4 regions of the Enterobacter sp. JS8-1 genome follow, and region 1 is predicted to be linked to each of the others. Evidence: predicted binding sites of a transcription regulator. Region 1 holds the regulator's gene; each other region holds the start of a gene.
What was found. Region 1 encodes CRP, which controls carbon source genes, mostly activating them, when cyclic AMP is high. Its sites were predicted from a motif close to ATGTGANNNNNNTCACAT; they were not measured.
Positions count from the first base shown of each region.

Region 2: a site for CRP is predicted at 2,376-2,393, ahead of ACOQH0_RS11175 (sugar transporter). Genes of this name have one in related genera too.
Region 3: a site for CRP is predicted at 2,520-2,537, ahead of azuC (stress response protein AzuC). Genes of this name have one in related genera too.
Region 4: a site for CRP is predicted at 4,025-4,042, ahead of ACOQH0_RS22260 (PTS mannitol transporter subunit IICBA). Genes of this name have one in related genera too.

Region 1 is NZ_CP185805.1:4,415,993-4,421,890, forward strand. It holds gene mdcA (malonate decarboxylase subunit alpha) at 1-354, opposite strand, end outside; gene ACOQH0_RS21155 (hydrolase) at 583-1,605, shown strand; gene ACOQH0_RS21160 (YheU family protein) at 1,602-1,820, shown strand; gene ACOQH0_RS21165 (phosphoribulokinase) at 1,851-2,720, shown strand; gene ACOQH0_RS21170 (OsmC family protein) at 2,787-3,191, opposite strand; gene crp (cAMP-activated global transcriptional regulator CRP) at 3,503-4,135, shown strand; gene ACOQH0_RS21180 (YccS/YhfK family putative transporter) at 4,193-5,898, shown strand, end outside.
Region 2 is NZ_CP185805.1:2,355,582-2,361,479, forward strand. It holds gene marR (multiple antibiotic resistance transcriptional regulator MarR) at 1-91, opposite strand, end outside; gene ACOQH0_RS11170 (MarC family NAAT transporter) at 348-1,013, shown strand; gene ACOQH0_RS11175 (sugar transporter) at 1,109-2,305, opposite strand; gene ACOQH0_RS11180 (PhzF family phenazine biosynthesis protein) at 2,477-3,265, shown strand; gene ACOQH0_RS11185 (PhzF family phenazine biosynthesis protein) at 3,285-4,076, shown strand; gene ACOQH0_RS11190 (SDR family NAD(P)-dependent oxidoreductase) at 4,073-4,750, opposite strand; gene ACOQH0_RS11195 (YhcH/YjgK/YiaL family protein) at 4,752-5,222, opposite strand; gene ACOQH0_RS11200 (sialidase family protein) at 5,219-5,898, opposite strand, start outside.
Region 3 is NZ_CP185805.1:2,919,678-2,925,575, forward strand. It holds gene ACOQH0_RS13875 (non-heme ferritin-like protein) at 1-462, shown strand, start outside; gene ACOQH0_RS13880 (anaerobic C4-dicarboxylate transporter) at 612-1,955, shown strand; gene ACOQH0_RS13885 (DUF2766 family protein) at 1,996-2,247, opposite strand; gene azuC (stress response protein AzuC) at 2,355-2,438, opposite strand; gene ACOQH0_RS13895 (RpiB/LacA/LacB family sugar-phosphate isomerase) at 2,673-3,311, opposite strand; gene yecR (YecR family lipoprotein) at 3,559-3,897, shown strand; gene ftnA (non-heme ferritin) at 4,100-4,597, shown strand; gene tyrP (tyrosine transporter TyrP) at 4,810-5,898, shown strand, end outside.
Region 4 is NZ_CP185805.1:4,663,541-4,669,438, reverse strand. It holds gene mtlR (mannitol operon repressor MtlR) at 26-616, opposite strand; gene mtlD (mannitol-1-phosphate 5-dehydrogenase) at 613-1,761, opposite strand; gene ACOQH0_RS22260 (PTS mannitol transporter subunit IICBA) at 1,859-3,766, opposite strand; gene ACOQH0_RS22255 (DUF3302 domain-containing protein) at 4,428-4,784, shown strand; gene ACOQH0_RS22250 (HlyD family secretion protein) at 4,787-5,898, shown strand, end outside.

The DNA.
Region 1 (5,898 bases):
CAGCTGCGAGATACGCAGGCTCTGTGTCCCGGAGAAGGAGAAGTCCAGCTTGCGGGCGATGCCTTTTTCAAAGATATCGAGATGCTCGCTGCGGCCAACGCTCGGCATGATCATATGCAGGTCGTGAACGATTTGCGGGTTCACTTCAGCCAGCGAGCGGGAAAGGAAATCCGCCTGCTTCTGGTTGTTGCCTTCCAGCACGACTTTATCGCCCGGGGCGATCAGTTTTTCCAGCATGGCGACAAGATCGCCGGTTGGCAGTACCTTGCCCTGCACCGGTACGGACGCCAGACGACGCGCTTTCTCGCTGCGTCGTGTGTTCCATTGCCGGGTGGGTGTTTGCCCAGATAACATTATTAACCTCCTGATTCAGCACATCATTCTGATTTGCCTAACGTTGAGTAAAGTCTGCGCTCTGGCGAGAAAGGCATCAATTAAGCGTAGAGCTGAATCATTAGCCTGAGAGTAATAATCAAGGTAAAGATTTGTGATCGGGATCAGTTCATGGTTCGGAAATCCAGGCTAAACGGGGTACAATTCGGAAGGTATAGTAAATTTCTGACAAGAATCAGCATCGCCCTTATGACCCAAATCATTCCATCAGACTTCGACATTGCAGCCGAAGAGAGCGCAGAGTTCGTGCCCATGCGCGGCGTGGCTAACCCCCACCTGCAAACCATGCTGCCGCGCCTGATCCGCCGCAAGGTACAGTTCACCCCGCACTGGCAGCGCCTGGATTTGCCGGACGGCGACTTTTTAGATCTCGCCTGGAGCGAAGCGCCGGAGCAGGCCCGACACAAACCTCGCCTGGTGGTGTTTCATGGTCTGGAAGGCAGCCTGCACAGTCCCTACGCCCACGGTTTAATCGAGGCGGCGAAAGCCCGCGGCTGGCTGGCGGTGGTGATGCATTTTCGCGGCTGCAGCGGCGAGCCGAATCGCCAGAAGCGTATTTACCACTCCGGCGAAACCGAAGACGGCACCTGGTTCTTACACTGGCTGAGAGATAATTTTGGCACGGTGCCAACGGCGGCTGTGGGCTATTCGCTGGGCGGCAATATGCTGGCCTGCCTGCTGGCGAAAGAAAGTGATGCAGTCCCGCTGGATGCCGCTGTTATTGTCTCCGCTCCCTTTATGCTCGAGCAGTGCAGCTACCATATGGAGAAAGGGTTTTCCCGCGTCTATCAGCGCTACCTGCTCAACCTGCTGAAGGCCAACGCCGCGCGCAAGCTGAAGGCCTACCCTGATACCCTGCCGGTTAGCCTGCAGCAGCTTAAGCGCGTGAAGCGTCTGCGCGAGTTTGACGATCTGATTACCTCGAAGATCCACGGTTTTGCCGATGCGATTGACTATTACCGTCAGTGCAGCGCCATGCCGCTGTTGAATCAAATCACCACGCCGACGCTGATTATCCACGCCAAAGACGATCCGTTTATGGATCATCACTCCATTCCGGCACCGGAGCATTTACCGGCTAACGTGCAGTATCAGCTCACCGAGTACGGCGGGCACGTCGGCTTTGTTGGCGGCACGCTACGCAGGCCGAAAATGTGGCTGGAAACCCGCATCCCTGACTGGCTCACCTCTTTTCTGGACGGTAAAAAATGATTATCCCCTGGCAGGATCTCGCTCCCGAAACGCTCGATAATCTGATTGAAAGCTTTGTATTACGTGAAGGCACCGATTATGGTGAACAAGAACGTTCGCTCGAACAAAAGGTCAGCGATGTTAAGCGCCAGCTGAAAAGTGGCGACGTGGTGCTGGTGTGGTCCGAACTGCATGAGACGATCAATATCATGCACCGCAACGCGTTTCACGGCTGATCTGTAAACCTTTCCAGTCAGGGAGTTGCTATGTCTGCCAGACATCCGGTTATTGCCGTAACGGGCTCAAGTGGTGCGGGTACCACCACCACCAGCCTCGCCTTTCGCAAGATTTTCGCACAGCTGAATCTCCGGGCGGCAGAAGTGGAGGGCGATAGCTTTCACCGCTATACGCGCCCGGAAATGGACATGGCCATCCGCAAGGCGCGCGATCTGGGCAAACACATCAGCTATTTCGGGCCGGAAGCCAACGATTTCAGCCTGCTGGAACAAACCTTCCGCGAATACGGGCAGAGCGGGACCGGGCAGTCCCGCAAATACCTGCACACCTACGACGAAGCGGTTCCCTGGAATCAGGTGCCGGGGACGTTCACCCCGTGGCAGCCGCTGCCGGAGCCGACCGACGTGCTGTTTTACGAAGGGCTACACGGCGGCGTGGTCACGCCTCAACACGACGTCGCGCGTCACGTGGATCTGCTGGTCGGCGTGGTGCCGATTGTTAACCTTGAATGGATCCAGAAGCTGACGCGTGACATGAGCGAGCGCGGGCATTCTCGCGAAGCGGTGATGGATTCCGTCGTGCGCTCCATGGAGGATTACATCAACTTCCTGACGCCGCAGTTCTCCCGCACCCACATCAACTTCCAGCGCGTGCCGACGGTGGATACCTCCAACCCGTTTGCGGCCAAAACGATCCCGTCGCTGGATGAGAGCTTTGTCGTCATCCATTTCCGCAATCTCGAAGGCATTGATTACCCCTGGCTGCTGGCGATGCTGCAGGGCTCGTTTATTTCGCACATGAATACGTTGGTGGTGCCGGGCGGAAAAATGGGGCTGGCGATGGAGTTAATTATGACGCCGCTGGTCCAGCGGCTGATGGAAGGGAAGCAGATCGCGTAAACATGTTCCCTCTCCCTGTGGGAGAGGGTTAGGGTGAGGGCATCAACACGCACGATGCCCCAATAATTAAGCCTCGATCACTTCATACGAATGCGTGATTTTTACCGCTTTCTCCAGCATTAACGCCACAGAGCAATATTTCTCCGCAGAAAGGTCTACGGCGCGTGATACTGCGGCATCTTTCAGTTCTTTACCGGTCACGATAAAGTGCAGATTAATGTGCGTGAACAGGCGTGGCGCCTCTTCGCGACGTTCGGAAGTAAGCTTCACTTCGCAATCGGTCACATCATGGCGACCTTTTTGCAAAATCGACACCACGTCAATTGCACTGCATCCGCCCGCCGCCATCAGCACCATCTCCATCGGGCTTGGGGCTTTGTCGCCGGAGTTACCGTCCATCAAAATCTGATGTCCAGAAGCGGATTCGCCCAGGAACGTTAAACCTTCAACCCATTTGACACGCGCTTGCATATTCATTAACTCCAACGTTGCATTTTTGGTGACAGATTACGCGTGCATTACATTTCTCGCAACGGAAGGCGACCTGCATCATGCTGAAGCGAGACACCAGGAGACACGCGGCAAAAGCTATGCTAAAACACTCTGGATGCTACAGTAATACATTGACGTTACACATGTATGCAGAGGACATCAAACTTTACTGGCTGCGAAACGTTACGACAGCCGACTTCCCAGGGTATGGGTAAGAATTCGATTGCAACCCCAGAGTCCGGATGCATCTTATGACTCTGGTGACAGCTTATAACAGAGGATAACAGCGCATGGTGCTTGGCAAACCGCAAACAGACCCGACTCTCGAATGGTTCTTGTCTCATTGCCACATTCATAAGTACCCATCGAAGAGCACGCTGATTCACCAGGGTGAAAAAGCGGAAACGTTGTATTACATCGTTAAAGGCTCGGTGGCAGTGCTGATCAAAGATGAAGAAGGGAAAGAGATGATCCTTTCTTATCTGAACCAGGGCGATTTCATCGGTGAACTGGGCCTGTTTGAAGAGGGCCAGGAACGTAGCGCCTGGGTTCGTGCAAAGACAGCATGTGAAGTGGCTGAAATTTCTTACAAGAAATTCCGTCAGCTGATTCAGGTTAATCCTGACATCCTGATGCGTCTTTCTTCCCAGATGGCGCGCCGTCTGCAGGTGACGTCTGAGAAAGTGGGTAACCTCGCCTTCCTGGACGTAACCGGCCGTATCGCGCAGACCCTGCTGAACCTGGCAAAACAGCCAGACGCCATGACCCACCCTGACGGCATGCAAATTAAAATTACCCGCCAGGAAATTGGTCAGATCGTCGGTTGCTCCCGTGAAACAGTGGGTCGTATCCTGAAAATGCTGGAAGACCAGAACCTGATCTCCGCCCACGGTAAAACCATCGTGGTTTACGGAACGCGTTAATTCCGCTCAAACGGCGTGCCATCGCAAGGTGTCACGCCGTTTTTGTCTCTACTCCTCATGTGGCGCAGGCTGATCTATCACCCGGAAGTTAACTACGCACTGCGACAAACGCTGGTGTTGTGCCTTCCTGTGGCCGTGGGCCTGATCCTCGGACACCTCCAGCAAGGTCTGCTGTTTTCCCTCGTGCCCGCCTGCTGCAACATTGCCGGTCTGGACACGCCGCATAAGCGCTTTTTCAAACGCCTGATTATCGGTGGCTGTCTGTTTGCTGGCTGTAGTCTCGCCGTACAGCTCCTGCTTGCCCGTGATATCCCTCTGCCCCTGATCCTGACCGTGCTGGCGATGACGCTTGGCGTGACGGCGGAAATCAGTTCGCTGCACGCGCGCCTGCTGCCCGCCTCGCTGATTGCGGCTATCTTCACCCTGAGCCTCGCCGGGAATATGCCGGTGTGGGAGCCGCTGCTGATCTACGCCCTTGGCACGCTCTGGTACGGGGTGTTTAACTGGTTCTGGTTTTGGCTCTGGCGGGAACAGCCGCTGCGTGAATCCCTGAGCCTGCTCTATGTGCAGCTTGCGGATTACTGTGAAGCCAAATACACCCTGCTCACCCAACATACCGACCCGGAGAAATCCCTGCCGCCGCTGCTGACGCGCCAGCAAAAGGTTGTCGACCTGATTAGCCAGTGCTACCAGCAGCTGCACATGCTTGCCGCCAACAAGAACCACGAATACAAACGGCTGCTGCGCACTTTCCAGGTGGGGCTGGACCTGCAGGAGCATATCTCCGTTAGCCTTCACCACCCGCAGGAGGTACAAAAGCTGGTAGAGCGCAGCCATGCAGAAGCAGTGATCCGCTGGAACGCCCAGACCGTCGCCGCGCGGCTTAGGGTACTGGCTGACGATATTCTCTATCACCGCTACCCCACGCGTTTTAACATGGATAAACAGCTCGGCGCGCTGGAGAAAATCGCCCGTCAGCATCCGGATAACCCGGTAGGCCAGTTTGCCGCCTGGCACTTCAGCCGTATCGCCCGCGTGTTGCGTACGCAGCGCCCGCTTTATCCCCGCGACCTGATGGCGGATAAGCAGAAACGTCTGCCGCTGCTGCCTGCGCTCAAAAGCTATCTGTCACTGAAATCCGCCGCCCTGCGCAACGCGGCGCGGATAAGCGTGATGCTGAGCATTGCCAGCCTGATGGGCATGGCGCTGCACCTGCCTAAACCCTACTGGATCTTAATGACCGTGCTGTTTGTCACGCAGAACGGCTACGGGGCCACGCGAGTGCGTATCTTCCACCGGGCTGGCGGAACGCTAGCCGGGCTGATTATTGCGGGCGTGACGCTTCACTTCCACGTGCCGGAAGGCTATACGCTGGTCGGGATGCTGGCGATCACCATGGTGAGCTATCTGATCATCCGTAAAAATTACGGCTGGGCGATGGTGGGCTTTACGGTCACGGCGGTGTACACCCTGCAGCTGCTCACGCTCAACGGCGAGCAGTTTATCGTGGCTCGTCTGGTCGATACACTGATTGGCTGCCTGATTGCCTTCGGCGGTATGGTCTGGCTGTGGCCGCAGTGGCAGAGCGGATTGCTCAGGCAGAACGCCCATGACGCGCTGGAAGCCGACCAGCAGGCCATTCGCCTGATCCTCAGCGACGATCCGCAGCCCTCCCCGCTGGCGTATCAGCGGATGAAGGTCAACCAGGCGCACAACGCGCTGTTTAACTCGCTCAATCAGGCGATGCAGGAGCCGGGGTTTAA
Region 2 (5,898 bases), 2.1 Mb from region 1:
CATTGAGCAGGCGATCTTTTTTCTGGTTAACCATGTGAATAAGACGGCCCAGTGGAATGATGTCGTTAAAGAGATCGCTGGTACTTTTCACAATGGTTGCCCTGGCAAGTAGTTTAGTCACGGCAGATATTATTGCTCAGGCAAGTATAAGTCAACTGAATGAATCGACGGATGCCACGAATTGCTAAAACGTTTCATGAACTTTTTTTGAGTGCTTTCAAATCATATACATAACGCAGGGTTATCATTGCAGTGAGAAAATAATGGTTACGTTGTGGTCATGGCTGAATGTCACACTTTCACCCTATAATTGCGGGGATGAATATGGATAAGGACAACGACGCACTATGTTGGATTTGATTAAAGCAATTGGCCTCGGGCTGGTGGTGTTGCTGCCGCTGGCGAACCCGTTAACGACGGTGGCGCTGTTTCTGGGGCTGGCAGGGAACATGAACAGCGCAGAGCGCAATCATCAGTCGATGATGGCCTCTGTCTATGTGTTTGCCATCATGATGGTGGCTTATTATGCCGGACAGCTTGTGATGAACACCTTTGGGATTTCGATTCCCGGCCTGCGTATCGCCGGGGGGCTGATTGTGGCCTTTATCGGGTTCCGTATGCTGTTCCCCGCGCAAAAAGCGCATGAATCACCGGAAGCGACCAGCAAATCCGAAGAGCTGGAAACAGAGCCCAGCGCGAATATTGCTTTTGTCCCGTTAGCGATGCCGAGTACGGCGGGGCCGGGAACGATTGCGATGATCATCAGCTCCGCCTCAACGGTGCGTGATAGCTCCACCTTCCCGGACTGGGTGCTGACGGTTGCGCCACCGCTGATTTTCGCGCTTATCGGTATTATCGTGTGGGCATCCCTGCGCAGTTCCGGCGCGATTATGCGCTGGGTAGGAAAGGGCGGGATTGAAGCGATTTCCCGTCTGATGGGTTTCCTGCTGGTGTGTATGGGCGTGCAGTTTATTATTAACGGCGTGCTGGAAATTATTAAGACCTACCACTGAGGTCATTGCCGGGTGGCGGCTTCGCCTTACCCGGCCTACAAAAAGACGGATTTCGTAGGCCGGGTAAGCGCAGCGCCACCCGGCACAAACAAACCTCACCCGTGCTGGCCCTGTTCCTCGAGCGCCACCGGCCATTTACGGAAAATCAGCAGCGACCAGATAAGCGCCACCAGCGCAGGGATCGCCCCCAGATAGCCAATCGCCGACATCGACACATGCAGGCTAATCTGATTTCCCAGCAGCGCGCCCGCCCCAATCCCCAGATTGAAAATTCCCGAGAAGAGCGACATAGCGACGTCCGTGGCATCCGGTGCCAGCGCCAGCACTTTCACCTGCATGCCCAGACCGATGATCATGATTGCTACGCCCCAAAACAGGCTGAGGATCGCCAGATGACTTTCGCTGCCCGCGGCAGGCATCAGCAACAGCAGGCACGCCAGCAGCAGGCCAATGGCACTGCTCACCAGCGTAGACGCATGCTGGTTGCCGAGCTTACCAAACAGAATACTGCCGATAATGCCCGCGCCGCCCAGAATCAGCAGCAGAACCGTGGCGAAATTGGCGCTAAAGCCCGCCACAACCTGCACAAACGGCTCAATGTAGCTGTAGGCCGTGTAATGGGCGGTTACCACAATCACCGTAAGCAAATAAATGCTCATCAGCGCCGGGCGACGCATCAACAGCGGCAGGCTTTTCAGCGAGCCGGAATGTTCGCTCGGCAATGTTGGCAGCAGCTTGATGAGGCAGACCAGTGTGATCAGCGCCCCCATGCCGATGGCAAAGAAGGTGGTACGCCAGCCGAAGTATTGCCCGACAATACGACCAATAGGCAGGCCGAGCACCATCGCCAGCGCGGTACCGGTGGCAATCAGGCTCAGCGCCTGCGCGCGTTTCCCCGCCGGTGCCAGGCGAATAGCGAGCGACGCGGTAATCGACCAAAACACCGCATGGGCAAAGGCAATACCGATGCGGCTAACGACCAGCACCGTAAAATTCCACGCCATAAATGACAGCACATGGCTGGCGATGAAGACCACAAACAGGCCAATCAGCAGCTTTCGCCGCTCCATCTGGCTGGTCAGCAGCATAAACGGCAGCGACATCAGCGCCACCACCCAGGCGTAGATGGTCAACATAATGCCCACCTGCGCCGTCTCCATCTGGAAGCTGTCGGCTATGTCAGACAGCAGCCCAACCGGAACAAATTCAGTGGTATTGAAAATAAACGCAGCGATGGCGAGCGTGACCACACGTAGCCACGCGACCCTGCGGGAAACCGTGTTTGTTGTCATAAAGATGTCTGGGATTGATTAACGATGAGGAGACGATCTTAAAGCTTTAAACGGCGAAAACTCAACCATAATGTGACCTTAATCACAAAATTTACCGTACCACAGCGGTAGCGGCGGGCGAGGTTTTCCGTGAAGATAAAGAACAACATAACGATAACAGGCGGTAAGTCGATGCAGGAGATTGATTTTTACCTGGTAGATGCGTTTAGTGATACCTCATTTGGTGGCAATCCGGCGGCGGTTTGCCCGCTAAAGGCATGGCTACCGGATGAGACGTTACTCAGCATGGCGCAGCAGCATAACCAGTCCGAAACCGCGTTCTTCGTGTGCAGTAAAGGCGGGATTGAGCTGCGCTGGTTTACCACCTTAACCGAGGTCAATCTCTGCGGGCACGCGACGCTTGCCGCTGCGTATGTGCTGTTTAACGAGCTGGACTACCCGGACTCGCGCATTCACTTTGAGACCGCCTCGGGCCGCCTGACGGTCAGCCGGGAAGGTGACTGGATGACGCTCGATTTCCCGGCCTGTCCGACGCAGGAATTGACCCCGCCGCCAGAGATGCTCGCCGCGCTGGGGATCAACCGCTACGTTGAGGCCCGAAAGGGGCGCGCCTGGGTGGTGGTGCTGGAAAATCGTGAGCAGGTGGAAGCCGTGACGCCAAACTATTCCGCGATGACGCCAGGTGAACACAAGGTTGCCGTCACCGCGCGTGGGGAGGGTGAGTACGATTTCGTCAGCCGCTTCTTCTCACCAGGGGTTGCCGTACCTGAAGATCCTGTCACCGGCTCTGCGCATACGATGCTCATTCCTTACTGGAGTGAAACGCTGGGAAAAACGACGCTGTTTGCGCGTCAGGTTTCGGCCCGTGGCGGTGATGTGCGCTGCGAACTGAAAGGCTCGCGCGTGATGATGAGCGGCCAGGCATCATTATATTTGAAAGGCACAGTATTTCTGCGCTAGAAAAAAAGAGGAAGAGACCATGCAGGAAATTGATTTTTATCTGGTAGATGCCTTCAGCGACAGGGCGTTCGGTGGTAATGCGGCGGCGGTTTGCCCGCTGGAAGAGTGGCTTCCGGATGAGACGCTGCTCAACATGGCGAAGCAGCATAACCAGTCGGAAACGGCCTTCTTCGTGCGTACGGATAACGGCTTCGAGCTGCGCTGGTTTACCACGCTTGATGAAATTAACCTCTGCGGACATGCGACGCTGGCGGCATCCCACGTCATTTTTGAATATCTCGACTACCCGCATACCGAAATCACCTTCTCGACGCGTTTTGTTGGCGACCTGACGGTGAAGCGCAACGGAGACTGGCTGACGCTCAATTTCCCGGCATGGTCGACGGAGGTTGTCGACAATCCGCCCGCGTTACTCTTCAGCGCGCTGGGCATCCGCGGTGCACAAGAGATCCGCGCAGGGCGCGATTACATGGTGGTGCTGGAAAGCCAGCAGCAGGTAGAAGCCTTAACGCCGGAAATCGCGGCAATGATCCCGCTGGATAAAATGGTCTGCGTCACGGCACCGGGGGACTCGTATGACTTTGTCAGCCGCTTCTTCTGTCCGGGTGACGGCGTGCCGGAAGATCCGGTGACGGGATCGGCGCACAGCATGTTGATTCCGTACTGGAGCGAAAAACTGGGTAAAACGTCACTGAATGCCCGCCAGGTGTCAGCCCGTGGCGGGGATCTGCGCTGCGAGTTAAAGGGTGACCGCGTGCTGATTGGCGGGCAGGCGACGCTGTATCTGAAAGGGCGGATCTTTTTGCGCTAGCTGAGCGATGCGCCGCCGCAGATCGCAATCTCTTGCCCGGTAATGGCGGCGGCCTCTTCGCTCAACAGGAAGTTGACCAACCCGGCGACCTCTTCTGGCCTGATAAGCCTCCCTAACGGCGGACATTTCGGCGGGGAGGTTTCCCGCCCCGGCGAACTGAGCATTGGCGTTTGGGTAGCACCGGGAGCGACCACGTTCGCAGTAATCCCTCGTGGGGCCAGTTCGGCAGCCCAGCTTCTGATCATCCCAACCATTGCCGCTTTGGTGGCGACATACTGGGAACGTCCGGCTGCGCCGCGTGACGTTCTGCTGCCTATCGCCACCAACCGTCCTCCGGACGCCATGCTGGGTGCAAAGTGGTTAAACAGTACTTCACACGCCTGCACGTGCAACCGCCAGAGCGTGTCACCCGTAGCAGACTCCAGCAGCCCCAGCGGCGCGGCAGCCATCATTCCGGCAGCATGGATCACCGCGTGAGGCTGAGGGAGGGGCTGCAATACGGCCATCAGCGCATCAGGCATGCTGATATCAACGCTCAGACTCGTGAAGTTGGGCGTTTCCAGCGTGACGGGGCGTCGGCTTAGTCCGGTCACCAGCCAGCCTTCAGCCAGCAGACGTTTAACGATCGCCTCACCAATGCCCGAGCTGGCTCCGGTAACGACAGCATGGCGCATCTCAAACCTCCAGCATCGTGCGGGGAATTTTGAAGACCGCTTTACGCACGGTCATGGGCGACACGGCAGCACACAGCGCCTGATGGGGCTCACCAGGGTAAAAGACGGCAAAATCACCCGCGCCGAGACGGATAGCGACGCTGTGTTCAGCGGTGGAGGCAATAAACAGATCTGGCTTGCGCTCTTCATCACCCGGCCGCCCGATGGGAAGTGCTCCGGCGTGAATATATTCTTCGCCTGCTAACACAACCTGAATATCTGCCCACTGGTGATGGTACTCCGTGTGCCGCTCGATACGCGGCTGCGTCCTGGCAGGCCCGATATGGCAAAACCATTCGCTATTCTCCGGTTGCCAGCGACCATCCGCGCGCGCCATAAGAGCCGGAAGCGTGCACTCCGGGCGGGAAAGCAGGGCGTATAACGCCGACGGTAGCCCTGCCAGTGGCAGGGCGTTGAGATGCCCAATAATCATATTAGCCCCTTGACCCATTCTGGCGTCACCCGCACGTATTTGATGGCCTGACGGAAGTAGGTGTAAGCGATATGAATATTGCCTTCCGATCCCTGTTTGATGCTGGGATAGGAAAATTCGCGATTGAGTTTTTCCATGGAGTTGTTGGTCATACAGTAACCATCCCCCTCGTCCAGGTTACGCTGCCACGGCCAGCTTTTCCCGCCGTCCGGCGAAATGGCGACGGTCATCGGCGCACGCGGCGCTCCCCAGAAGGCTGCCCGACCGTGGGTGACGACCGGCTCTTTACGGCCATCACCATCATCAATTTCATCGTAGAGAGACGCCCGGCGCTCAAGCGCACCGGCGGCGCTCATGTGATTGAACACCAGCGCCAGTTCACCGCTCGAAAGCGTCGTTACCTGAATGGAGGAGTTGTTATTGGGTAGCGTCGTCGGCTCCGGTACGGACCAGCTTTCGCCGCCGTCCGTCGACTGGCTGTAATAAATATTGTCCGCCCAGCGGCTGCGGAACAGCGCCACCAGGGTGCCGTTGTGAAGCGGGGTAATATTCATATGCACGCAGCCCAGGCTTTCGGGCACCACAACATCACGCCAGGTTTTTCCGCGATCCTCCGAGATTTTCACCGCGCTGATATCGTCGTTACCTACCCATTTCTCCCCCGGCCGTGTACGGC
Region 3 (5,898 bases), 1.5 Mb from region 1:
AACCTGGAGTTCTACGCCTCCAATTTGCACCTGCATTTGAGCGCGTGGTGCTCCGAAAACAGTCTTAATGGTTCAGCCACGTTCTTTCGTACTCAGGCGCAAAGTAACGTCACGCATATGATGCGCGTCTTTAACTTTCTGAAAGCTGTAGGGGCGAACCCTATCGTAAAGGCCCTGGACACGATCGACGATAACTACTCTTCGCTGGAAGAATTGTTCCAGAAAACGCTTGAAGAGTATGAACAGCGCTGCAGCACACTCAGCAAACTGGCTGATGAAGCCAAAGCGCAGCACGACAGCATTACCCTGAAATTCCTGCGCGATATGGACAAAGAGCAGCAGCAGGACGGTACGCTGCTCAAAACGCTTGCGGACGAACTCCGCAATGCGAAGCATGCCGGTTTATGCCCGGAGCAGACTGACCGTCATCTGCTCGACATTGTCACCGTTCAGCGCCACTGAGCGCGACTGACCTGCTCCTGACCGGGGCAGGTTCCTCCCACAACCTCCTGCTTTGTCTGAGATTTAACAAATCAGATCTTGCTCCCAATGAATAACCCTACATCGTGTAATGATTTATTTAATTACATAATGTTTGACGAGGGAGCATCATGATCACCATTGAGTTTATAGTTGTTATTGCCTGTCTGCTGGTCGGGACCCGCTTCGGCGGGATGGGACTGGGGCTAATAAGCGGTATTGGCCTGTTTATTCTGAGCTTCATTTTTGGGCTTCAACCCGGCAAACCGCCGGTTGACGTGATGCTGACCATTCTCGCGGTGATTGGCTGTGCGGCCACCCTGCAGACTGCCGGTGGTCTGAACGTGATGATGCAGTTCGCCGAGCGTCTGTTGCGCAAACATCCGCAGCACATCACGCTCCTCGCCCCCTTCACCACCTGGATGCTGACCTTTCTGTGCGGCACGGGCCACGTGGTTTACACCATGTTCCCCATCATTGCCGATATTGCGCTGAAAAAAGGGATCCGCCCGGAACGCCCCATGGCGGTAGCCTCCGTGGCTTCGCAAATGGCCATCACCGCCTCGCCTGTATCGGTCGCGGTTGTGTCGCTGGTGTCGATTCTCGGCGCACAGCACGGAATGGGTCACGCGTGGGGGATCCTGGAGATCCTCGCCGTATCCGTCCCTGCCTCGCTGTTTGGGGTGGCGATTGCGGCCCTGTGGAGTTTACGTCGCGGCAAAGATTTAGCGGATGACGTAGAGTTTCAGGAAAAGCTGAAAGATCCGAAACAGCGGGAATTTATCTATGGCAGCACGGAAACGCTCATGAATCAGCGCTTCCCGAAACAGGCCTACTGGTCCACCTGGATCTTCTTCACCGGGATTGCCATCGTGGTGCTGCTCGGTGCCCTGCCTGAATTGCGCCCTGCTTTTGAGGTAAAAGGCAAAATGGCGGCGCTTTCGATGAACCTGGTCATTCAGATGATGATGCTGATTGCCGGTGCTGTCATGCTAATGGCCTGCAAGGTGAATGCCTCTGCTATCTCGAACGGTGCAGTGTTTAAAGCGGGAATGGTTGCGATCTTCTCGGTGTTTGGCGTGGCGTGGATGAGCGATACCTTTTTCCAGGCGCATCTGGATGAACTGAAAATGGCGCTGGAAGGGGTCGTGAAAAGCCACCCGTGGACCTATGCCATTGTACTGTTTCTGGTTTCTAAACTGGTGAACAGCCAGGCGGCGGCGTTAACTGCGGTTGCGCCGATGGGGTTAATGCTGGGCATCGATCCGAAAATGCTGATCGCCTTCTTCCCGGCCTCCTACGGCTACTTTGTCTTACCGACCTACCCCAGCGATCTGGCCTGCATCGGCTTTGACCGTTCAGGCACCACCCGCATCGGCAAATTTATCATCAACCACAGCTTCATCCTGCCGGGGCTGATCGGCGTGAGCTGCGCCTGTGCGGCGAGCTACCTGCTGGTCCAGACCTTCTTCTGACAGTATCTCGGGCGACTGACAGGGTCGCCCGTTTCACGGCTTAGTGAGACTCGCCCTGCGGGGTGAATCGCAGCTCAATCAGTGCGATGGCTTTCTGAATGGCGCGAAGCGTAACCGGATCGGCTGCCGCCGGATGGCTGGTAAAATCGATGTTTTTCAGCTGGGTCGACATTTTTTCACGCACTTCGACAGGCGCGATAACGTCAATCACATCAAGGATTTGCTTAATAACCAGCTGACAGGCAACGACGTCAGAGACCAGTTCCTGATCGGCGCTCAGGTTTTGTGACATGGGGTTTCTCCTTAGTTAAAGGCCGCCATAGTAGCAAACCGCGCGCCCTTTCATCTCTTTCTCGTCGCCCGCAGGCATAAAAAAACCTGCCGAAGCAGGTTTTTTTATCAGAACATCGCACCCGGTGGGACGTCTTTGAAAGTCGTGCAGTAGTTAGCCCACATGCTTTTCAGGATTTTGCGCAGTTTCATTATGTTGCTCCAGTAACGTGTTATGCAGGTGTTATTGTCAATGCGCTTATAATATGACCACCATCACAAAAATCAATCATTTTGTGACGAACATCACACCAATAAATCCACCAGTGCTACAACAATGTTACGAAAAAAGCCGCAAAATCCACGAGTTACGCCCATATAAATTCCAGTAAAATTTTATAAAAAATTTTGATACGCCAGGAAAGTTATGGATGTCATCACATGCTGTTAGCCAACAATCCCCCGAACGAAGGCTTCGATTTCTTTATCCTGGCAGTTTTCAAAGAAACACTGCTGGAAGCGGTGACCGGATACGGCGGTTTTCACCAGTTCAGGATCGATTGCGCGCAGGGTATCAAGGTAATTTTCTTTTACCACCGCCGCTTTCACCTGATTCAGGATCCCCGCGTTACGCACCTGAGGCTCTTTACGCTCTGGCGGATACCCCTCGCCGTTACGGCCCGTGAAGGCTTTCTCAAAGATAAAGCGCACGTTCAATTCAGCGCCCCAGCCAAAGCCTTTGGCAAATGGCAGGGACAGCGCGTTACCGTTGTTGATCTGCGCAAACAGGAAGGCGTCAGCAGGATCGATGCAATAGCCGCAAATCACGCCCGGATGGATATTCAGCGACATCAGCGCCCCCTGGCCGGTACCGCAGCCGGTCACGACAAAATCCACGGCTCTGGAATTCAGCAGAATGCTCGCCATAATGCCCAGATGGATATAGGTAAGATGGTGGTCGTTCTCGTCGCTCATCCCGACGTTATACACCGGGAAGCCTTTTTCATCGGCAACGGCTTTTAGCTCATTAAGGATGATGGGATTTTTAGCTGCCTGGCTGTTTTCCATCATCAGCGCAATTTTCATCGTGTCTCTCCTGAATGTGTGGCGGACAAGCCCGCGGTGAATACCTTATCCCCTTAACCTTACTATCAAACAAACACTCTTTCAAATTAAGTGAAAATGCGTTTTAAAAAACGCAATTGCGCTCACAGTTTCGTGACCTGATGCTGTTCGTTGCGAAGAGAAAGGGTTGATCCTCGGGCTATTCGAGGCATTGACTGGAACCGTTGAAGCTAAAATAGCGTATTTCCCTCTTCACGCAGAGTGAACCATGAAAAGAGTATTCATCGCCGGAACGATCCTGCTTCTCGCGGGATGCAACGTTAACCGTCAGGCGGAGGTCAGTCACCTTGACGCCCCCAACGGAGTTGTCCGCCTCGACTACGGCCAGGCCATGCTGCAAAACGCCCATTCCGATGCGTATGTGAATAACGGCACCGCAGTGAAAGCCTGTCAGGGCATGGGATATGCCACCGCCTCCGCCTATGGTCAGCCTGTCAAAACCTGTACCCTGATTAGCGGATCGCTGTGCCTGAACGAGAGCGTGACCATTCAGTATAAATGCATGGGCTACGCCGTGAATCCTAACGTCACGAATCCATGGTATTAATGTCGTCTGCCAGCAGAGCTGGCAGTCTTTTTAATTAAGAACACAAACAATTCTCATTAATAAATATAAAACGTGCCAATGCGTGTTATTCCCATTCGTATTTTTAAATAAACAAATATTTATTTTACGTTTTGCAAATAATTAAATAACAAATTATAGTGTCGCTCATTGTGAACCAGAAATAATAAACCGGAGCGCCACCATGCTGAAAACTGAAATGATCGACAAGCTCAATGCTCAAATGAACCTTGAGCTTTATTCATCCCTTCTTTACCAGCAGATGAGCGCCTGGTGCAGCTATCACAGCTTTGAAGGTGCCGCCGCGTTTCTGCGTCGTCACGCACAGGAAGAGATGACGCACATGCAGCGTCTCTTTGATTATCTGACGGATACGGGCAGCCTGCCGCGCATTGATACGGTCGCCTCTCCGGTTGCTGAATACGGTTCTCTTGATGAACTGTTCCGCGCCACATACGAGCACGAACAGCTGATCACCCAGAAAATTAATGAACTGGTTCATGCTGCAATGACCAGCCAGGATTATCCGACCTTTAATTTCCTGCAATGGTACGTTGCTGAGCAACACGAAGAAGAAAAACTGTTTAAATCTGTGCTGGATAAATTGTCTCTGGCCGGTAAATCAGGTGAAGGTCTTTACTTTATTGATAAAGAACTGGCGACACTCGATACGCAGAATTAATTCCCACACGGTGCTGAACCCTCAGCACCGTTTTAATACCCCCTCTACTTATTACCTCTCCCCTTCGCCTCACCGTTCAACAGATGTTTGCCCCTCGCCAAAGCGTAAACTTAAAATTACACGGGTTGTAACGGTGATTTGACGAGTTCACGCTTTTCCCTTACTCTGCGCCGCAGATTAGGTCGCGATTAAGAATCGTTGTAGAGGAAAGCGTGAAAAACAGAGCTCTGGGAAGTATTTTCATCGTCGCAGGAACGACGATTGGCGCAGGAATGCTAGCCATGCCGTTGGCGGCCGCAGGCGTCGGATTTGGCGTAACGTTATTGTTTCTCGCCACACTCTGGGCGTTGATGTGTTACACCGCTCTGCTGTTACTGGAGGTTTATCAGCACGTCCCTGCAGACACGGGTTTAGGTTCGCTGGCTGCACGCTACCTGGGACGTTATGGCCAGTGGGTTACAGGCTTTAGCATGATGTTCCTGATGTACGCCCTGACGGCTGCCTACATTAGCGGAGCCGGAGAGCTGATCGCGTCCAGCGTCAATGACGGGTTTGGTACACACATTACGCCCGGCACAGGCGCGGTCTTCTTCGCGCTCATCGGCGGCGGCGTGGTGTGTATTGGCACATCGCTTGTCGATCTGTTTAACCGCTTTCTGTTCAGCGCCAAGATTATTTTCCTGGTTGTGATGCTGGTTCTGCTTGCGCCGCACGTTCACAAGATTAACCTGCTGACGCTGCCGCTGGAAAAAGGGCTGGCGCTTTCCGCGATCCCGGTGATTTTCACCTCGTTCGGTTTTCACGGCAGCGTGCCGAGTATCGTCAGCTATATGAATGGCGATACCCGCAAGCTACGCCGCATCTTTATCATCGGCAGCGCGATTCCGCTGGTCGCCTACATCTTCTGGCAGCTGGTCACGCTGGGCAGCATTGACTCCTCAACCTTTATCGGTTTAATGGCTGCGCATTCCGGCCTGAATGGTTTCCTGATGGCGCTGCGTGAGGTGGTGACCTCTCCACACGTCGAGCTGGCGGTACATTTGTTCGCTGACCTGGCGCTGGCGACGTCGTTTTTGGGCGTGGCGCTCGGCCTGTTTGATTATCAGGCCGATCTGTTCCAGCGCCGCAATACCGTTGCCGGACGGTTGCAAACGGGTGCAATTACCTTCCTGCCGCCACTGGCCTTTGCGCTGTTTTACCCGCGTGGCTTTGTGATGGCGCTTGGCTATGCGGGTGTGGCGTTATCCGTCCTCGCGCTGCTGTTGCCTTCCCTGCTGGCATGGAAGAGCCGTCAGCAGCAT
Region 4 (5,898 bases), 250 kb from region 1:
GAAGGATACACCAATGTGCGCAGGCTTACTTCTGAAACGCTTTTTTTAAGCTGATTCGGGAAATCAGCTCAGTCAGGGAAAGTACCATGGTGGAACGGACAACCTGTTGATAACGCAGCTTTTGCATCGCGTACAGCTCAGGATCGCTGTTATCAAAATGGGGCGCGGGGGGCAATGCGGTGACGCAGTGTAATTCGCCGAAAGGCCCAAGAATTTCATCATCAGTAAAGGTGTACTCATTACCGTCATGATTTAACTCTTCGCGTAATGCCATCAGCAATTCAGCGTCTTCATACTCTGGCCTGCTTAGCACGCCAAGGCCGTAAATCAGCTTCAGACGCACTGAAAGATCGCCCAGCGGTCCGTCTCCGTCCAGTAACGGTTCTACAGCATATTTTACCGCGTAGTCGTCTTTGCGAAACACCTGAAGCACCAGGATATTGACCGCCTCAGTTAACAGCTCGACGGCGGCAATCAGGAAACTTCGTACGGTTTTGCCAGCATTCAGACGCTCAAGCACACGGTTTTCAAAGGCCTGGGTTTGTTCCATTATTGCCTGCATATCTGACAATCTGTTATTCGGGCGCAGGCTAACCTGCGCCGGACTCTGTATCATTTGGTTGCGTTATATGCGCTTACCGCCTCCGCCACCACGTCGCTGTTGGCGTCCAGACCGGAAATCTGCGCCAGCGCAGCCTGCGCGCCGTTGTCATCAATCAGCTGAGCCAGCTCAATCGCCTGCGGATCCTGCTCGCTGCGGTAGTGCATTGCAGCCGCGATCCCTTTCACCAGGTTAGCGTGTGGCAGGCCGTATTCCAGCGTGCCCAGCAGCGGCTTAATCAGGCGATCGCCCGCGCTCAGTTTACGCAGCGGCTGACGACCCACGCGCTCAACGTCATCTTTCAGATACGGGTTTTCAAAACGACCGAGGATTTTCTGGATGTATGCTGCGTGTTTATCAGCATCAAAACCGTAGCGTTTGATCAGCACCGCGCCGCTCTCTTCCATTGCCCCTTTCACCACCGCGCGGATCTTCTCATCGAGGATCGCGTCACGAATGGTCTGATGACCGGCCAATTTTCCGAGGTACGCGGTTATAGCATGACCCGTGTTCAGCGTGAAGAGTTTACGTTCGACAAATGCCATCAGGTTATCAGTTAATTCCATCCCCGGGATGGTAGGCAGGGTGCCTTTAAACTGGGTTTTATCGACGATCCACTCGCTGAAGGTTTCAACGGTCACTTCCAACGGGTCGTTGGTTGCAGATTCTGATGGCGGTACGATACGGTCAACGGCGGAGTCGACAAAGCCGACGTGCATTTCAACCCATGCTTTGTCTTCGTCAGCGACAGCCGCCAGAACGTGGCCTTTCAGCTGCGTGGTGCCGCGCACCATGTTTTCGCAGGCGATGATGTTCAGCGGAGCGTCGTTGCCCTGTGCTTTACGCTTCGCCAGACCTTTTGCCACCGCAGGCGCGATACGCTCAAGCACCACCGGACCTACCGCCGTGGTGACCAGATCAACGCTGGCAATCAGGTCGATAACGTCGTCGCCAATGCTGCTTACCGCATTCACGCCCGACACGGTTTCAACCTGCTCGTTTTCACCCACTACGTGGACCTGATAGCTATGACGGGCATTCAGGGCATCCAGGACCACCTGATTCACATCGGCAAACGTCAGCGTAATGCCCGCGTCTGCCAGCAGTTTGCCGATAAAACCACGGCCAATGTTACCTGCGCCAAAATGTAATGCTTTCATAGTATTAACCTTCATTAATGTTTTTACCCGAGAGGGCTGGGGTGAGGCTTTTCCCTCACCCTAACCCTCTCCCAAAGGGAGAGGGAATAGTTGGAACTTACTTGTTCAGCAGTGCCAGAACTTCTTCAACGCTTTCAGTCTGTGCCAGGCGCTCGATAACAGACTCATCGTCCAGCGCGTTGGTCAGGCTGGTAATCACCTGAATGTGCTCGTTGTTGCGTGCGGCAATACCAATCACCAGACGGGCGATGTCATCTTCTTCTTCGCCGAAGCGCACGCCGTCAGGGTACTGACAGAACACCACGCCCGTTTTCAGCACGCGGTCTTTTGCTTCAACCGTACCGTGCGGAACCGCGATGGATTCACCCAGGTAGGTTGGGGTCAGTTTTTCACGTTCCAGCATTGCGTCAACGTATTCTGGCTGAACGTAGCCCCCTTTCACCAGCTGCTCACCGGCAAAGCGAATCGCTTCTTCCTTGTTGGTCGCGGTACGACCGAGGAAGATGTTTTCCGCACCCAGTTTGAACAGGTGAGCATTGCTCTCGTCGAAGCTGTCCTGCAGGCTGCTACGCACTTTGACTTCGTTATCTTCGTGACGCTGGGCCGCAACCAGACGCTCTGTCAGGCTGGTGTACAGGCCGCTGTCGAGGAAGTTAGTCAGCGAAATGTGCTGCGCCTGAGGCACCTGACGCATGGCGCGTTCGGTCAGATCGCGGTGCGTGATAACCAGGTCAACGTCCGGCGGCAGGCTGTTAATCGCGCTGTTAGTGACAGAGATATTGGTCAGACCCGCATCCTGTACTTTCTTACGCAGCACGCCTGCACCCATTGCGCTGGAGCCCATACCGGCGTCACAGGCAACGATGATTTTACGCACGTGGCTCAGGTCGTTAGAGACATCGCCAGCGGCCAGCGGGGTAGCGCCTTTGGATTCCGCTTTCATGTCGTGCATACGACGGGTTGCCGCTTCGATATCGTCGTCTTCTTTCACTTTGCTGGTTTTCAGCAGGATAGACGCCACCACGAAGGAGACCGCCATCGCCGCACAGATCGCCGCGATGTTAGCGAAGTAAGCCCCTTTTGGCGTCATCGCCAGTACCGCCAGGATAGAGCCCGGAGACGCTGGAGAAACCAGACCACCGCCCAGCACGCTCAGCGTGAACACACCCGTCATACCGCCGAGGATAACGGCCAGGATCAGACGTGGGTTCATCAGCACGTACGGGAAGTAAATTTCGTGGATACCGCCCAGGAAGTGAATGATAGCCGCGCCGCCCGCAGACTGCTTAGCGCTGCCGCGACCAAAGAACATGTACGCCAGCAGAACGCCCATACCCGGACCCGGGTTCGCTTCAATCAGGAAGAAGATGGACTTACCGAGGTCATGGGACTGCTGAATACCCAGCGGTGAGAAGATACCGTGGTTGATGGCGTTGTTGAGGAACAGGATTTTCGCCGGTTCAACAAAGATAGACGCCAGCGGCAGCATGTCGTGCGCAACCATGAAGTTAACGCCTGCTGCCAGAATTTTGGACAGCACTTCAACCGCAGGGCCAATGCCCATGAACGCCAGAATCGCGAGGATCATCCCGATGATGCCCGCAGAGAAGTTGTTCACCAGCATTTCGAAGCCGGATTTGATCTTGCCATCAACCCAGACGTCGAATTTCTTAATCGCCCAGCCGCCCAGAGGACCGGCAATCATCGCGCCGAGGAACATCGGCATATCCGCACCGACGATAACACCCATGGTGGTGATGGCACCCACGACGCCACCACGGTCACCGCCGACCAGACGACCACCGGTGAAACCGATGAGCAGCGGCAGCAGATAGGTAATCATTGGACCAACAAGCTTCGCCAGCGTTTCGTTAGGCAACCACCCTGTCGGAATGAATAATGCAGTGATGATACCCCACGCGATAAACGCGCCGATATTTGGCATCACCATATTGCTGAGGAAACGACCAAAGCTTTGAACTTTGATCTTGAAATCGGATGACATAAAACACCCCTTCTTCTGTTTACGCTTAGGCTTGCGGCCCGAGGTTTATTGTTAATGTGCGGCGGCAGAGGTAGCCGGGCCCTGTTCTGATGCTGTGAAATCTGGCACTGAATCGTTCAACTGTCCAGACAGCGAAAATTTGTGTGATCTCAGTCACGTAAATGTAGGGGGTGGGGCGAATAATGAAGTGATCTCCATCACAAAATCAGTGTGTAAAATAAATACAGCGCGTAGAAAAGAAGCAAAATCACCCTTGTTTTGTGATTAATATCACATTTGGACGCCGCCTGTTTGTTTCTGAGATGTGACTGGATTCACAAAATATTTTTATGCAGATTTGTCTGCATGTGATCCCTGGCAAACTTTGCTTTGCCATTCGACGCCAGGATGAAAGCAAGCAACACGGAAAGCTAAAAAACCACTTTGAAGATGTGGTATGGCGAAAAAGGAAAAGGTAGATTACGCTCATAATGTAAGGTTAAGTATATTATTATTCAGGATATATTTTGACACGCTTATAAACTTGCATGGAGATATTATAAAAACCGATACTCCCCGCCTTTGAAATAACAAGCATTGCTCTTTTGTTTAAAAATAAACTAATTAGGCCGCGTACTGTTTTATTAATTTAATGAGTTGACGTTGTTTAAGTGAGGAGAATATGTTTCTCAACTATTTTGCGCTGGGTGTATTGATTTTTGTGTTCCTGGTTCTGTTTTACGGAATCATCGCTATTCATGACATCCCTTATAATATGGCGAAAAAACGTAACCATCCCCATGCCGATGCTATCCATACGGCGGGGTGGATAAGCCTGTTTACGCTCCATGCCATTTGGCCGTTTCTGTGGATATGGGCCACGTTGTATCGGGAAGATCGCGGCTGGGGTATGCAGAACCATATCTCAAAACCGGATGAGGTGCCGGGTATGGATGCTCTGACCCAACGCGTAGCCGAACTCGAGCAAAAACTGGCCGCAGTGCAACCCGCTTCCGATAAAAATACGCTGGAGCGCTGATCATGGATTTGTTGATTATTCTGACCTATGTGGCCTTTGCATGGGCCATCTTTAAAATATTTCGTATTCCGGTCAACCAATGGACGCTCGCCACCGCAACCCTGGGTGGGGTATTTATTGTCGCGGGCCTTATCTTATTAATGAATTATAACCACCCGTATACCTTTACGGCGCAAAAGGCGGTTATTTCCATTCCGATCACGCCGCAGGTGACGGGAATAGTCACGGAAGTGACCGATAAAAATAACCAGCTTATTAAAAAAGGCGAAGTGTTATTTAAACTGGATCCGGGCCGCTATCAGGCACGCGTCGACCGGCTGAAGGCAGACCTGGTGACTGCCACGCACAATATCGACAATCTGAAAGCACAGCTCTCGGAAGCGGTCGCGAATACGACACGCGTGTCCGCTGAACGCGATCGTCTGTTTAAAGATTATCAGCGCTACCTGAAAGGCAGCCAGGCGAAGGTGAATCCGTTCTCTGAAAGCGATATCGACAACGCGCGTCAGAACTACCTGGCACAGGATGCGATGGTGAAAGGCTCCGTTGCCGAACAAACGCAGATTCAAAGCCAGTTAGACAGCATGGTAAATGGCGAACAGTCGCAGATTGCTTCTCTTCGCGCGCAGCTGGCGGAAGCCACCTATAACCTCGATCAGACCGTGGTGCGTGCGCCAAGCAATGGGTATATCACCCAGGTGCTGATCCGTCCGGGTACGTACGCCGCCGCGCTGCCGCTGCGTCCGGTAATGGTGTTCATTCCTGAACAGAAACGTCAAATCGTGGCGCAGTTCCGCCAGAACTCGTTACTGCGTTTGAAACCGGGCGACGAAGCGGAAGTGGTGTTTAACGCACTGCCGGGCCAGGTGTTCACCGGTAAACTTACCAGCGTCCTGCCGGTGGTGCCGGGAGGGACTTACCAGGCGCAGGGCGCGCTGCAGGCGCTGACGGTCGTACCGGGCACCGATGGCGTGCAGGCGCTTATCGAACTGGAGCCAAACGCGGACGTTGATGCGCTGCCTGATGGTATCTACGCCCAGGTGGCGGTCTATTCCGACCACTTCGCCCATGTCTCGGTAATGCGTAAGGTCCTGTTACGTATGACCAGCTGGAT